3 regions of the Rhizobium sp. F40D2 genome follow, and region 3 is predicted to be linked to each of the others. Evidence: riboswitches for the same ligand, from Rfam matches in the RefSeq annotation. Region 3 holds a riboswitch; each other region holds the start of a gene.
What was found. Region 3 has a riboswitch for thiamine pyrophosphate ahead of thiM (hydroxyethylthiazole kinase). Riboswitches for the same ligand answer to the same signal wherever they lie in the genome.

Region 1: linked by a shared signal. The riboswitch ahead of ACS4RS_RS09280 (YkoF family thiamine/hydroxymethylpyrimidine-binding protein) and the one ahead of thiM (hydroxyethylthiazole kinase) in region 3 are both predicted to bind thiamine pyrophosphate.
Region 2: linked by a shared signal. The riboswitch ahead of thiC (phosphomethylpyrimidine synthase ThiC) and the one ahead of thiM (hydroxyethylthiazole kinase) in region 3 are both predicted to bind thiamine pyrophosphate.

What each region holds. Positions count from the first base shown of each region.
Region 1 is NZ_CM131436.1:1,925,325-1,930,014, reverse strand. It holds gene ACS4RS_RS09300 (LysR substrate-binding domain-containing protein) at 1-619, opposite strand, end outside; gene ACS4RS_RS09295 (metalloregulator ArsR/SmtB family transcription factor) at 710-1,051, opposite strand; gene ACS4RS_RS09290 (SDR family NAD(P)-dependent oxidoreductase) at 1,155-1,979, opposite strand; gene soxR (redox-sensitive transcriptional activator SoxR) at 2,036-2,512, opposite strand; TPP riboswitch at 2,788-2,901, shown strand; partial or broken gene ACS4RS_RS09280 (YkoF family thiamine/hydroxymethylpyrimidine-binding protein) at 2,892-3,011, shown strand; partial or broken gene ACS4RS_RS09275 (ABC transporter permease) at 3,020-3,825, shown strand; gene ACS4RS_RS09270 (ATP-binding cassette domain-containing protein) at 3,822-4,634, shown strand.
Region 2 is NZ_JBPWQX020000002.1:478,651-483,340, forward strand. It holds gene ACS4RS_RS26950 (thiazole synthase) at 1-599, opposite strand, end outside; gene thiS (sulfur carrier protein ThiS) at 602-799, opposite strand; gene thiO (glycine oxidase ThiO) at 820-1,770, opposite strand; gene thiC (phosphomethylpyrimidine synthase ThiC) at 1,772-3,598, opposite strand; TPP riboswitch at 3,692-3,822, opposite strand; gene ACS4RS_RS26970 (GNAT family N-acetyltransferase) at 3,958-4,404, shown strand; gene ACS4RS_RS26975 (hydantoinase B/oxoprolinase family protein) at 4,599-4,690, opposite strand, start outside.
Region 3 is NZ_JBPWQX020000001.1:243,073-247,762, forward strand. It holds gene ACS4RS_RS23475 (glycoside hydrolase family 3 N-terminal domain-containing protein) at 1-609, opposite strand, end outside; gene ACS4RS_RS23480 (GNAT family N-acetyltransferase) at 634-1,113, opposite strand; partial or broken gene thiD (bifunctional hydroxymethylpyrimidine kinase/phosphomethylpyrimidine kinase) at 1,329-2,137, opposite strand; gene thiE (thiamine phosphate synthase) at 2,134-2,769, opposite strand; gene thiM (hydroxyethylthiazole kinase) at 2,766-3,569, opposite strand; TPP riboswitch at 3,620-3,716, opposite strand; gene ACS4RS_RS23500 (invasion associated locus B family protein) at 4,364-4,690, shown strand, end outside.

The DNA of each region.
Region 1 (4,690 bases), on a different replicon from region 3:
GGTGCCGATTGATGATTCGGCGGTTCTGCATGTCGGCGGTCAATAGACAAAGCCGAAGATCGCCGACCTCCTTCCAGGTCACATTGTCGCGATCGGACAGCGGGCTGCCTGCAGCCGTGATCAGATGATAGCGCTCGGCATAGAGCGGAACGCTGGTGACACGGCCGAGCGGCTCGTTTTCGAGATAGGTGATGCCGGCATCGATTTCGAGGTTTTCGAGCATGCTCAGCACCTGCAGCGAATTACGCGAGACGATGGAGAAGGTCACACCGGGATGCCGCTCCTGAAAGGGCGTGGTGATGCGCGAAAGCATGGCGAGCGCCGTCGGAATGGCGGCAAGGCGAATGTGGCCGGAAAGGCCACGGCGGGCGGCGCGCATTTCCTCACGCATGGTGCGGGTATCGCCGACGATGCGCCGGGCCCATTCGAGCACGCGCTGCCCCTCCGGCGTCAGCCCTTGAAAGCGCGAACCGCGCTGCACCAGCATGACTCCGAGTTGATCCTCGAGTTGCCGGATCGCGGCCGAAAGCGTCGGCTGCGAAATCCCGCACTCCTCCGCAGCGCGGCCGAAATGCTTTTCATTAGCAAGGGCGATGAAGAATTCCAGCTTGTCGATCATCCGGTCTCCCGCGACATTTCGCGTCCGGCCTCATCTTCGACACAGCAACCGTGCTCCGCAAGGGAATGAATCAAGTTAAGGCGACGCGCTTTAGCAGTTTTCCGCAACAGGAAATAGATCGAACAGCGATTCGAGGAAGGCGAGCACGCTGACATTGCCGATACTGTAATAAACCAGCCTGCCCTGACGGCGCGTATTGACCAGGCCCTCGAGCCTCAAACGCGCAAGCTGCTGCGAAACCATCGCCTGCTGAATTCCGAGAATATTTTCGATTTCACCGACCGTCCGCTCCTGTTTCGCCAGTATGCAGAGGATCAGCAATCGGGTGTGATGCGCCAAAGCTTTCAGCAGATCGCTCGCTTCATGGGCTTTTCCAGCGAGTATGTGCAAGTCCTGACCGGTCATCCCCGGCTCCGGTTTAGGCAACGACATTCGATATCTCGGAAGGGAGGCGATTTGATAGATCAGCACAATAGCATATTCGCACAAACGAATTGGTCAATTGTGATGAAATGCCAAAAAAGGTCCAAGTAAATCAGCAGATAAGCTGTCCGCCATTGATCTCGATCACCTGCCCGGTGATGTATCCCGAGAGTAAAGGCGACGCCAGGAACAGATAGGCGGGAGCGCAATCCTCCGCCGTGCCGAGCCGCTGCAGGGGGATGGATTTCCGCGTCTGCTCCAGCTTTTCTTTGGAGGAGTAGCGCTCGTGGAAATCCGTCTCGATCGTTCCCGGCGAGACGCAGTTGACGCGGATGCCATCCGGGGCGAGCTCGCGGGCAAGCGCCTTGGAATAGGTCGCAACGAAGGCTTTCGAGGCCGAATAAATCGAGGAGCCGGGGCTACCGCCGGTGAGTGCCGAGATCGAAACGGTGTTGACGACGGCAGCACCCTCGGCCGCCTTCAACGCCGGCAGCAATGCGCGCGTCAGCGCCACCACCGATGTCTGGTTCAACCGTATGACCGCCTCATATTCCGCATCGGTCAGCGTCGCAGCGGGAAAACGGCCGAGCATGGTGCCGGCATTGTTGACGAGCACATGGACCCTGTCGAAGAAAGCGAGAACATCTTCGGCAAATTGCGCCGCACCGCCGGCGGCGGAGAAATCGGCATGCAGCAGCAGCGCCCGTCTTTCCGATTCAGCCGTCAGCAGGAAATCCGGCAGGTCCCGCCCCGGTTTGCGCCCGGTATGGACGATCACCTTCGCGCCGCAATCCAGAAACTGCCGAGCGACTTCGAGGCCGATGCCGCGGCCGGCGCCAGTGACGACGACATGGCGATTTTCGAACAGTCTGGGATGAAACACGAAGCCGTCCTCCTCGCGGGCAGTGCCGCCGGTTGCGTCACTTGCCCTTAACATATGAGCACTCCGACCGAAAGAAAGGCAGGTATCGATCTTTCCTGGGAAAGCCAGAACTAAACATCGAGTTCGTTTTCGGTCTCCAGAAGCCGCGCGCCGGGCCCTTCCTTGCCGAGCCGGTCGCAGGGATTGCGCAGCGGACAGCTTTCAATCGACAGGCAGCCGCAGCCGATGCAGCCGGTCAGGCGGTCGCGCAGCAGACTGAGCCGACTGATTCGTGCGTCGAGATCGTCCTTCCATCGTGCCGACAGCGTCTGCCAATCGGCGACCGTCGGCGTGCGCCCCTGCGGCAGGGACTGGAACGCCGCCTGGATTTCCGAAAGCGGAATACCGACACGCTGTGCCACCTTGATGATGCCGAGGCGGCGAAGCACATCGCGCCCATAGCGGCGCTGGTTGCCGCGGGAGCGGATGCTCGAGATCAAACCCTTGGTCTCGTAAAAATGCAGCGCCGAAACGGCAAGACCGCTACGCTCCGCCACTTCGCCGACAGTCAGGAGCTTGCCGAGCGGGGCTGCTGAAATCCCATTCATCGCCTCTTGACCTCAATATTAGTTGAGGTTTTATACCCTTTGCTCCTGCCGTCGTAAAGCCCGATCCGGCGCTCGCCAGCGCTCGCGCCCCTTACGCCTATACTGCCGCCCTCAGGCAGCAAGCTGCGGTCCCGTTCCCGGCAGGTACGGGCCCACCGAGGAACATCCGAGCGGGATCCCGCTCGGGTGTTTCCCTCACATCGGAGCTATTCCGACCGCGCCGACGGGTTCGCAATTTTGCGGTTGCGGGAAAAAAACCCGGATGATAGTTTCCGCCGAAATAACAGGGGAGCTCCGTATCGCCGGGGCTGAGATATGAGGCGCAAGCCTCTGGACCCTTCAAAGCTGATCTGGGTAATGCCAGCGGAGCGAGGTTCAGATGTTCTCAGGCGCCCAAGTGTCACTCTATCCGATGTCCGGCAATTTCGTCGGCATCATTCTCGATGCCGTCAAGACACTCGATCCCTATCGCGACCGGCTGCGCATCGAGACCGAAAACAAGCGCTGATGACGTCGCCGCAACCACCGGATTCGCGCCTTGCCGCGCTCCGCTCCGCTCTCTATAGGGGGTCCCCGCCTTGCTCGCGGGCTGCGCCTTTCTGGCGGCATGGGAACTCTATGTCGACCTTTCCGGCATCAAGCCTTCCATTCTGCCGGCGCCTTCGCGCATCGTCATCCAGGGCTGGCTGAACCGTGAGGCGCTGATATCAAACACCTGGCCGACGCTTGGTGCGACACTCGGCGGTTTCGCGCTGTCGCTTGCCTTCGCCTTCACCGCTTCGATCCTCATGGATTTCATGCCTTTCATGCGCCGGGCATTGCTGCCGATCTTCATCGCCAGCCAGACCCTGCCGCTGGTGGCGATCGCGCCGCTCGTCGTCTTATGGTTCGGTTTCGGCCTCTTGCCGAAGATCCTGCTGGTCGCGCTGGTCACCTTCTTCCCGCTGCTCGTCGCCTTGCTGCAGGGCTATGAATCGACCGACCGCGACATCGCCGAATTGCTGCATTCGATGAAGGCGAGCCGCTGGAGCGTTTTCCGCCTGGCACGGCTTCCCTCGGCGCTGCCTTATTTCTTCGCCGGCCTGAGGATCTCGATCACCTATGCCGTCGTCGGTGCGATCTTTGCCGAATATGCCGGCGCTGCCCGCGGCCTCGGCATCTATATCCTCAACGCCAAGAACAATTTTCGTCCCGATCTCGTGCTCGCTGCCGTCGTGGTCAGCGCCGTGCTGACCCTTTGCCTGTTCGGCCTGACACTCGTCATCCAGCGCCTCGTCATGCCCTGGCAACCAACCGCGGAGCGGCACCGATGAGCGACAAGATGGTTGAATTGCGCAATATCTCCAAGTCCTTCGACGGCATGAAGGTGCTCGGCGATATTTCGCTCGGCGTCGCAAGCGGCGAGTTCGTTTCGATCGTCGGCCCGTCCGGCTCCGGGAAATCGACGGTACTCCGATTGCTGACACAGGCGCTTCGACCCGATGCCGGCGCCGTACTTTTCAAGGGCGCGCCGCTGGAAGGGGCGCCGCATACCTTCGCCTTCATGCCGCAGCGCGATGCACTGATGCCCTGGCGCCGGATCATCGACAATGCGGCACTCGGCCTCGAGGTGCGGGGCATGGGCCGCCGGACGGCCCGCGCCACCGTGGCACCGCTGTTCGAGCGCTTCGGCCTTGCCGGTTTCGAACACCATTATCCCTCCGCACTATCAGGCGGCATGCGCCAGCGCGCCGCCCTGCTTCGCACCGTCGTCCAGACCCAGGACATGCTGCTGCTCGACGAGCCGTTCGGCGCGCTCGACGCGCTGACGCGCACGCAGATCCAGGAATGGCTGCAGGGCATGTGGACCGAACACCGCTGGACGGCGCTGCTGATCACCCATGATGTCCGCGAGGCCGTGTTCCTCTCCGACCGCATCTACGTGCTTTCGGCCCGCCCGGCGCGTATCATCCGCGAATTCCACGTTCCCCTGCCCCGCCCGCGAAGCCTTGCCGATCTCGGCTCGCCCGCGGCCCAGGCGATTGAAACCGAAATCCTGCAAACCCTGCTTCATCCGCTAGAGCAGGATGATCTTAGGCCGATCGGCCTAAAATCTGAATCCTGTTCTGATTTAGAGAGTTAGAGCATGACGCCGAAGACCGCGCACACTTTCGGCACGATGCTCTAGAGACCTGAGGA
Region 2 (4,690 bases), on a different replicon from region 3:
AAACCGAGCTCCATGACGATCGTCGCATGCGAAGGCCGGCCGATACCGGCATCGACGATCAGCGGCACCTCGGGTAAATACGCCCGCATCGCTCGAAGGGCTGAAAGATTTTGGGGTCCCGCCGCAGATCCGATCGGCGCGCACCAGGGCATCAGCACCTGGCATCCGGCGTCGATGAGACGCTCGGCAACGACGAGATCGTCCGTCGTATAAGGAAAGACCCGAAAGCCTTCGCCAGTCAGGATGCGGGCCGCCTCCACGAGCGCGAAGACATCCGGCTGCAGCGTGTCGTGATTGCCGATCACCTCCAGCTTGATCCAATCGGTGCGAAACACTTCGCGGGCCATCTTCGCCGTCAGCACCGCCTCGGACACGCCATGACAGCCGGCCGTGTTGGGAAGAACGTGAACGCCGAGCGCACGGATCATGTCGAAGAAAGCGCCGCCGTTACGCCCGCCGGCCATTTCGCGGCGCAGCGACACGGTGACGATCTCGGTTTTGGAGCGCGTGATGGCTTCGGTCAGGATCGCCGGCGAGGGGTAACGCGCAGTGCCGAGAAGAAGGCGTGAGCCGATCTGGCTTCCGTAGAGATCAAGCATGCTCAGCCTCCCTGCATCGGGGTCAGGATTTCGATCCTGTCATTGTCGTTCAGCATGTGCTCGTCGCGATCCTCGCGATGAACCAGTTCGCCGTTAACGGCGGTCGCCAGCCAGTCGCCTTCGTAATCGAGTGCGGCCAGAAGCTGCGAAAGCGTGGTGGCGGCGATTGTCTGGGCTTCGCCATTGATGATCAGCTGCATTGGGTGTTCCTCTGCTTCAGCTATTTGGAGAAAATGAGTTCGGCTGCCTCCGCCGCCATGGTCGGCGCCAGCAGAAAGCCGTGGCGATAGAGGCCGTTGAAAAGGACGACCTTTCCCTCCCGCACGACGCGCGGAAGATTGTCGGGCAGGGCAGGGCGGATGCCGGCACCGGTTTCGACGACGGCGGCGTCGGCAAAGGCCGGATGCAGCGCATAGGCCGTGTTCAGCAGCTCCATCAGCGAACGTGCGGTGATCGGGCCGTCGGAATCGGTCTCGATCATCGTCGCGCCGATCATGAAAAACCCGTTGCCGCGGGGGACGACATAGACGGGAAAGCGCGGATGCAGCAGGCGAACGGGCCGGGTGAGGGTGACCTCATCGGTATGGAGATAAAGCATTTCGCCCCGCACGCCGCGCAGATCGCGCTCTTGCCCGATGCGGGCAGCGCCGGTGCAGTCGACGATATGGGAGAAATTGTCTTCACTCGGATCCGTGTCGGTAAAGACGACGCCGTTTGCCGACAGTTGCTCTTTCAATCCGCGCAACGCCTGACGCGGATCCATGTGCGCTTCGCGTGGGAAGAACAGGCCGTGCCTGAAACGGGCGGCGAGCATGGGCTCGAGGGCGGCGATATCGTTCTCTTCCACCCATTGATAACCGGTCGTCCGGCTGGCAAACCGCTTCAACTCGCCATGGTCGCGCGTCAAGGCAACGACGAGCGTGCCGTTGCGGACGACGCTGCCCGGCAGGATCGCTTCCCAGCGGTCGGCGGCATCGAGACCGCGCGTCAGCACGGCCTGATCGGCGCTTTCCCGCTCGCACCAGGGCGCCAGCATGCCGCCGGCGAGCCAAGACGCGGCATGAGCGAAGTTGGGATGCGGGTCGAAGACCGTGACATCGGCACCGCGGGCACGCAGCTCGCGGGCGACGGTGAGGCCGGCGACGCCGGCCCCTTTGACGAGGACATGCATTTCATTTCGTCCCGTTGGCGTGGGTATCGATCGGCATATAGAGATCGCCGCCCTCACGATATTTCGCCGCCATCGCGTCCAACCCTTCCTTTTGCGCTTCGGCGCGGATGTCGTGCGATATGCGCATCGAGCAGAATTTCGGGCCGCACATCGAGCAGAAATGCGCCACCTTGTGCGCTTCCTTCGGCAGGGTCTCGTCATGGAAGCTGCGGGCGGTGTCGGGATCGAGCGACAGGTTGAACTGGTCTTCCCAACGGAATTCGAAGCGCGCCCGCGACAGGGCGTCGTCGCGCAGGCGGGCGGCCGGGTGCCCCTTGGCAAGGTCGGCTGCGTGGGCAGCGATCTTGTAGGTGATGACGCCGGTCTTGACGTCGTTGCGATCGGGCAGGCCAAGATGCTCTTTCGGGGTGACGTAGCAGAGCATGGCCGTGCCGAACCAGCCGATCATCGCCGCGCCGATGCCGGAGGTGATATGGTCGTAGCCGGGGGCGATATCGGTGGTCAGCGGCCCCAGCGTGTAGAAGGGCGCCTCGCCGCAGACGGCGAGCTGCTTGTCCATGTTTTCCTTGATCTTGTGCATCGGCACATGGCCCGGCCCCTCGATCATCACCTGGCAATCCCTGGCCCAGGCGATCTTCGTCAACTCGCCCAGCGTTTCGAGTTCGGCAAACTGCGCCGCGTCGTTGGCATCGGCGATCGAGCCGGGGCGAAGGCCGTCGCCGAGCGAGAAGGAGACGTCATAGGCCCGGCAGATATCGCAGATCTCCTCGAAATGCTCGTAGAGGAAGCTCTCGCGGTGATGATGCAGACACCACTTGGCCATGATCGAACCGCCGCGCGAGACGATGCCGGTGACGCGATTGACGGTGAGTGGGATGTAATGCAGGCGAACGCCGGCATGGATGGTGAAATAGTCGACGCCCTGTTCGGCTTGCTCGATCAGCGTATCGCGATAGATCTCCCAGGTGAGGTCCTCGGCGACGCCGCCGACCTTCTCGAGTGCCTGATAAAGCGGCACCGTGCCGATCGCCAGCGGCGAATTGCGGATGATCCATTCGCGGATATTGTGGATGTTGCGGCCGGTCGACAGATCCATGACCGTATCGGCGCCCCAGCGGGCAGCCCAGACCATCTTCTCGACTTCCTCTGCCATCGATGAGGTGACGGCGGAGTTGCCGATATTGGCATTGATCTTCACCAGAAAATTCCGGCCGATGATCATCGGCTCGTTTTCGGGATGGTTGATATTGGCCGGGATGATCGCCCGGCCGGCGGCGACTTCCCGGCGGACGAATTCCGGCGTCACGTGATCGGGAATATCGGCGCCGAAGCTCTCGCCGTCGCGCACCAGCACTTCTGCCTTGGCCTTGCGGCCGAGATTTTCGCGAATAGCGATGAACTCCATCTCCGGCGTGATGATGCCGGCCCGTGCATAGGCAAGCTGGGTGACGGCTTTGCCGTCCTTGGCACGCAGCGGCCGGCGCCGCCCCGGAAATTCCGGTGTCAGCCGGTCGCCGCCGACAAAGCCGTTGTCCTCGGGGCGGACATGGCGGCGGTCATAGGCTTCGACGTCGCCGCGGGCCAGCACCCAGTCGCGGCGCATTGGGGACAGACCCTGCTCGATGCGGATCTCCGCACCTTCGATCGTGTAAGGACCGGAGGAATCATAGACGACGACAGGCGGTTCGCCCGCGGTCGGATGGACGCTGATTTCGCGCATCGGCACGCGGATATCGCCATGGATATCTCCGGGAATATGGATCTTTCGCGATGCCGGCAGCGGGCCGGTGGTGACGGTCGGGGTGAGGTTCTTTGCGGCAATGGTCATGGTTTGAGGCTCCAAGTTGTAAATTGGAGACCCAGTCAATCAGCCGGAATGATGGAAAGACGCCGGCACGGATTCCACGCGTGAATCCGCAGCCTTCGAGCGCTCGCACCGTCCCTACGCCAGTATGAACTGGATCAGGTTCAACGGGTCACTGCGCCACAACAGGCTAAGCCTTATTGTCCAGCAGTATCTCAGCCCCTTGCGGGACCCCCCTGGTGAATGCCGATAGTCGTAAAGCGCGGCTGCTGGTTGTGTCAAGCTTACAGCTTTGTCGTTTCCATAGATCGTCCGGCTCGGAGCCTGTTGCGTTACCGATCGAACTGCGGCAAATGTCAATTCACTCAACGTCAGGTGGATTTATGTCGTTTCGGATTGAACGTCTTACGCTAGAACATCTCCATGGCGCCGCCACTGTGCTGGTCAGGGCCTATTCGGGACCTCCGTGGAACGAGAATTGGTCGCTTGAAGCAGCGGCTGAAAATGTAAATACCGTGCTTGGAACGCCGAAATCCATTGCGCTTGCGGCCATTGATGGAGGCAGGGTACTGGGGATCGCGTTGGGCATACGACAGCGGCGCCATGCCGGTCCGGTCATTTATCTTGATGAGCTGTCGGTGCTGCCTGAGGCCCAGGGTAGGGGAATAGGGACCGCGCTGCTATCAGCCGTTTTCGAAACAGCAAAGGCCGAAGGCTGCAACAGCGTCTGGTTGGTCTCACAGCGAGAAGGTGCGTTGTCGAAATTTTATCAGCGCTGCGGGTTCGCCGTCGGCAGCAACCTTGGCCTCTACTCCAAATCGAGTGCGTAGCGGTTAGGGTTGTATTGGCCCGCCATGCCTAATGGCGAGCGCAGGGATTCGAGGCCCAAGACCCGGATATTCCCTTTGAACCATCTCCTTGTGGGATTAAAAGGTGCATGTCTGACCAAGTTTGTCCCTTTGCGGTATTTCGGAAGAAAGCTGGCGTCCGGTCGATCTGCGCGGCACCCCGCACCTCGTGAGTGTCAAACCTCACCTGCTGGCGGGAGCCCCATAGCCACCCCTGTCGGGGTGACGATCGTGATCGCCTCGCCTTCGCAAAGTCGCGTTTGCGCGC
Region 3 (4,690 bases):
ATCGGTGGCAGCGAGCGTCTCGCGGCTGGCATCGACCACCGGGCGCTCCTTGTGGGAATCCAGCGTCGCGCGGCCGTGGCCGGGAATGTGCTTCATCACAGGCATATTGCCGGTCTCGAGCAGGCCGTCGATCACCTCGCGGCCGAGGGCGGCGATGACATCAGGATCGGGGCCGAAAGAGCGGGCGCCGATGACCGCGCTCGTCGTCTCGAAGACGAGGTCGAGAACGGGCGAGCAGCCGCTGGAAAGGCCGAGTTCCGTCATCATCGCCCCCATGGCCTGGGAGGAAAGGCGCAATGCTTTTTTGCCGAGCGCGAAATCCCGGCGCGCAAGTTCGGCGAACTGGCCGAAGCTGCGGAAGAGTGGCCATGGGCCGGCATCGAGATGCTGCACGCGACCGCCTTCCTGGTCGGTGAAAACAGGCGCATCGTCGCGGCCGACGGCTTCGCGAAAGCGTTCGATCAGCCGCTTCGTCTGCTCCGGCTCGCGCTGATTGCGCCGGCCGACGAAGAGGCCGAGCGGATTGGTCTCGCGAAACAGGGCGAATTCTTCATCCGAAAGGACCGGATTGGGAAGGCCGACGAAAAGGGCGAGCGGGGTCGAGGACAATTCTGGTGCTCCGGGATCAGGTGGTCATTTCGGCATGCGTCTCAGCATGCCTTCGTAGATGCCCTTGTCGGGGGCGGGGATGGTGATGGCGCCTGCGGTCTTCGCGTAAAAATCGACCGGGCCGGCATCGCCGATGAAGGCATAGGCATGGCCAAGCGTCTTCATCGTCTGAAGGCAGGCTGAAAACAGGGCGAGCCCGATACCCTTGCCGCGCGCCTCAGGATCGACGCCGGTCGGGCCGAAGAAGCCGCGCGCCGTCGTGTCGTAGCAGGCAAAGCCGAGCAGCTTGCCGCCGTCGACGGCGATCAGGCAGGCAACCGGCTGGCGGGAGAAGGCGACGGAGACTTCGCTTGCCCAGTTCTCGCTGAACTGCTGGCGAACCCAGTCGACGACGAGGTGCAGTTCCGGGGGGAGGGCCGGTCGGATGGAGACACCGACATGATCGGCTTTCCGATTCAGATCGGCAAGCTTTGTGGAGTATAGACTCACAAGCAGGTCTGGCACCGGTCATTCCTCCTCATATTCCGTTATTGCGGAATATATCCCCTTTTAATGTCATAGACTTGGCTATCTGGCTGAGCTTGTCAACTGCGTTTTTCAAATGGCGCGATGCTGCTCGCCATGATGCTCCCGCTCAAAAGCAAGATGGCTGCCGAACGCAAAAACGGCCCGGGGAGCCCGAGCCGTTTCGATTGAAGGGGTGCGTCGATGATGGATGTTTATCCCGCCACTTTCCAAAGCGCATGAAAATGCTGCACCGGGCCGTGGCCGGAGCCGACGGTGAGGCTTCCGGCGGCGGCGACCGCGCCGGCGAGGTAATCCTTGGCGATAGCGACAGCCTCGGGCACCGAGGCGCCCTTGGCAAGCTCGGCCGCCAGCGCGCTCGACAATGTGCAGCCGGTGCCGTGGGTGTTCTTGGTCGGCACCCGCCGGGCTTCGAACCAGTGCAGGCCGTCGGCCGTGGCAAGCACGTCGGGGCTGTCGTCGCTGTCGAGATGACCGCCCTTGACCAGCACCGAGGCCGGGCCGAGCGCGCGCAGCCGTTCGGCCTGCGCCGCCATCTCCTCCCGGTTTGTCGCGACCGGCTCGTGCAGCAGGGCGGCAGCCTCCGGCAGGTTCGGGGTCAGCAGTGTCGCGAGCGGCAGCAGCCGGCGGGTCAGCACATCGACGGCTTCGGGCGCCAGCAGGGGGCACCGCCCTTGGCGATCATCACGGGATCGATGACGATGGGGATGCCGCGCTGATCGGCGAGCGCTCCAGCAACGGCCTCGGCGATGCCGGCATTGGCGATCATGCCGATCTTGACGGCATCGACACGCACATCGGCAAAGACGGCGTTGATCTGATCGGCAACGAATGCAGGTGGCACCAGATGCACGCCGCTGACGCCTTGCGTGTTCTGCGCCGTCAACGCGGTCAGCACCGCCATGCCGTAGACGCCGCGGGCGGAAAAGGCCTTGAGATCGGCCTGAATGCCGGCGCCGCCTGAGGGGTCGGAGCCGGCGATGGAGAGGACGTTGCGGATCATGCACGGGCCTTTCGAATTTCTGCGGCGATGCGGCGCGTGGCTGCTTCCGGGTCCGGCGTGCCGCAGATGGCGGAGACAACGGCAAGCCCGCTGGCGCCCGCGGCAAAGACTTTCGCCGCATGCTCCGCCTTGAGCCCGCCGATGGCGACCGACGGCACCGGCGAGGCTTTCACCAGCCTTGCCAGGCCGTCAAAACCGATCGGCTGCTTGTGGTCGGCCTTGGTCGAGGTCGCAAACACCGGCCCGACGCCGGTATAATCGACCAGGCTGCGATCGACGCCAGCGGCAAGCGCTGCGGTCTCGACCGAGAGGCCGAGGATCATGTCGGGGCCGATCATCGCCCGCGCTCTCACCGCATCCATATCCTCCTGGCCGATATGCAACCCGTCCGCTCCGATGGCGATGGCCGCCTCGACATCGTCGTTGACGATGAGGCGGGCGCCGGTGCCATCGAGCGCCTGTTTAAAGGCGCGGCCGGTCTCGATCATCGCGGTCGTGCCGGCATGTTTGTCGCGCAACTGCACCATCGTCGCGCCGCCGGCAACTGCAAGCCGCGCCGTTTCGACCATGCCGATCCCGGCGCAGAGGTCAGGATCGAGGACGAGATAGAGCGAAAGATCGAAGGTCTTCATGCCGCCGATATCCTTGCCCTGGCATCGAGCGTTTCGGCGTCGAGCGCGTGCAGCGCATCGAGAAAGCGCCAGGCGAAGGAGCCGGGACCGGCCGCACCGAGTGCTGCCTCCTCGCCGGCGATGGCGAAGGTTGCAAGGGCTGCGACCGTCGCCCCGAACAGATCTTTGGGCACCGTGGCGGCAAAGGCGCCGACCAGGCAGGTGAGCGAGCAGCCGAGCGCGGTGACCTGCGGCATCAACGCCGATCCGCCGGTGATGCGCACCGCCTGCTCGCCATCGGTGACGAAATCGACAGCACCGGTAACGGCGACGATCGCCTGCTGCCGCTCGGCAAGCCAGCGCGCCGAGCCTTCGGCCTGCTCGACCGGATCGCGGCTGTCGACGCCCTGGCCGCGGCTCTCGCCGCCGGCAAGCGCGATGATCTCGGAAGCGTTGCCGCGGATGATCGTCGGCTTGAGCGCCAGCAGACCGGCAACCGCATCGCGGCGGAAGGCCGTGGCATAATGGGCGACCGGATCGAGCACCCAGGGTTTGCCGGCCGCGGTTGCGGCCTTCGCGGCCGCCTGCATGCCGTCGATCCATTGCGTCGACAGCGTGCCGATATTGACGGTCAGCGCACTGGCGATGCCGGCGAATTCGCCGGCTTCTTCAGCCGCATGCACCATGGCGGGCGAGGCGCCGGCGGCCAGGAGAACATTGGCGGCGATGTTCATCGCCACGTAATTGGTGATGCACTGAACGAGCGGCGGCTTTTCGCGCATCGCCGTCAGCATGGCTCCTGGTGTGGTCCTGGTCTGCATGTGGCCCCTTTCAGGCGGGGGCGGGCACGGGGCAATTCGTGCGGGCTAAGCCGCGACCCCGAGCGACTCCCTCCGCCGGCATTATCCGGTTCAGGTTCGAAGGGTGCTTCTCAGCCCGTCTGTCGACGGGCGCCCCTGTCTCTCATCGCGCTCTTTTTCGCAGAGAACGGGGCGGATGTCATCTCGAAAATGACAGTCCTGCGACGGCGCAGCGAGAGACGGGAGGTCGCCGCCGATTCGGGTCTTAATCGGGTTTTCGCGAATGCTGGGCCGCGAATTCCGTCCTGGGCTGTGTCGGCCGTTGCGGTTTCGCCATGCGGTTGTCCCCTCATCCGCAGATAAACAACAGTAGCAACCCGGGGGTGTAAGGAATTTCCGAAATACATCTCTGTATTTGTGGGCGGCATCGGGAATGATGCAGGCGCCTCGGAGCGTCTTTTCTTCAAAATGAGTGCAGCTCATCTTCCGCAGGATTCTCCGGATGTCCGGCGGTGCGGAATTATTCATCCTATCCGTCTATGCGCATGATTTTCAATGACAACGAGCAGGTGGCCAGCTTCGCGTAAGTTGCGCGTCGTCTCATGGGTCTCGCCAATCGGTTTCATTCGAATTTTGGAATCTGTTGTGATTTCGTTGCGCGTAGGTTCTCGGGCAAACTGAACGTAATCTCCCAGAACGCGAAATAAATACCTAACGCAAACTTTACCGTGCTGACACGTTAAGGTTGACCGAATTGCGGATCGTAGCGATATGACTTTCCACGAGAATAAAATCTTCCTGAAGTTGCACTTTAAATGAAGACATTTTTGAAAAGCGGCATGAAGCGGGGTCTCCGGACGAGTGCCCCCATTCTGATATCGATCGCCTGTGCGACCCCATCCTTTTCGCAATCTCCCGGCACCCAAGAGCCGGAGCAGGTGCAAGCGCCGACCCAATCGGCGCCGGCGCTAAAATCTCAGAAATTCGACGACTGGTATTATCGCTGCACCGGTGCGGCAGGCGCTGAGGCTTGCGAAGTCGCACAGGTGGCACAAGTCACCAAGGACGGTAAACCCGTCAATATCTTGACGCTGGCGATATCGGCGCCGCCTGCCGCGCCTTCCGACAAGGACAAGGGCAAG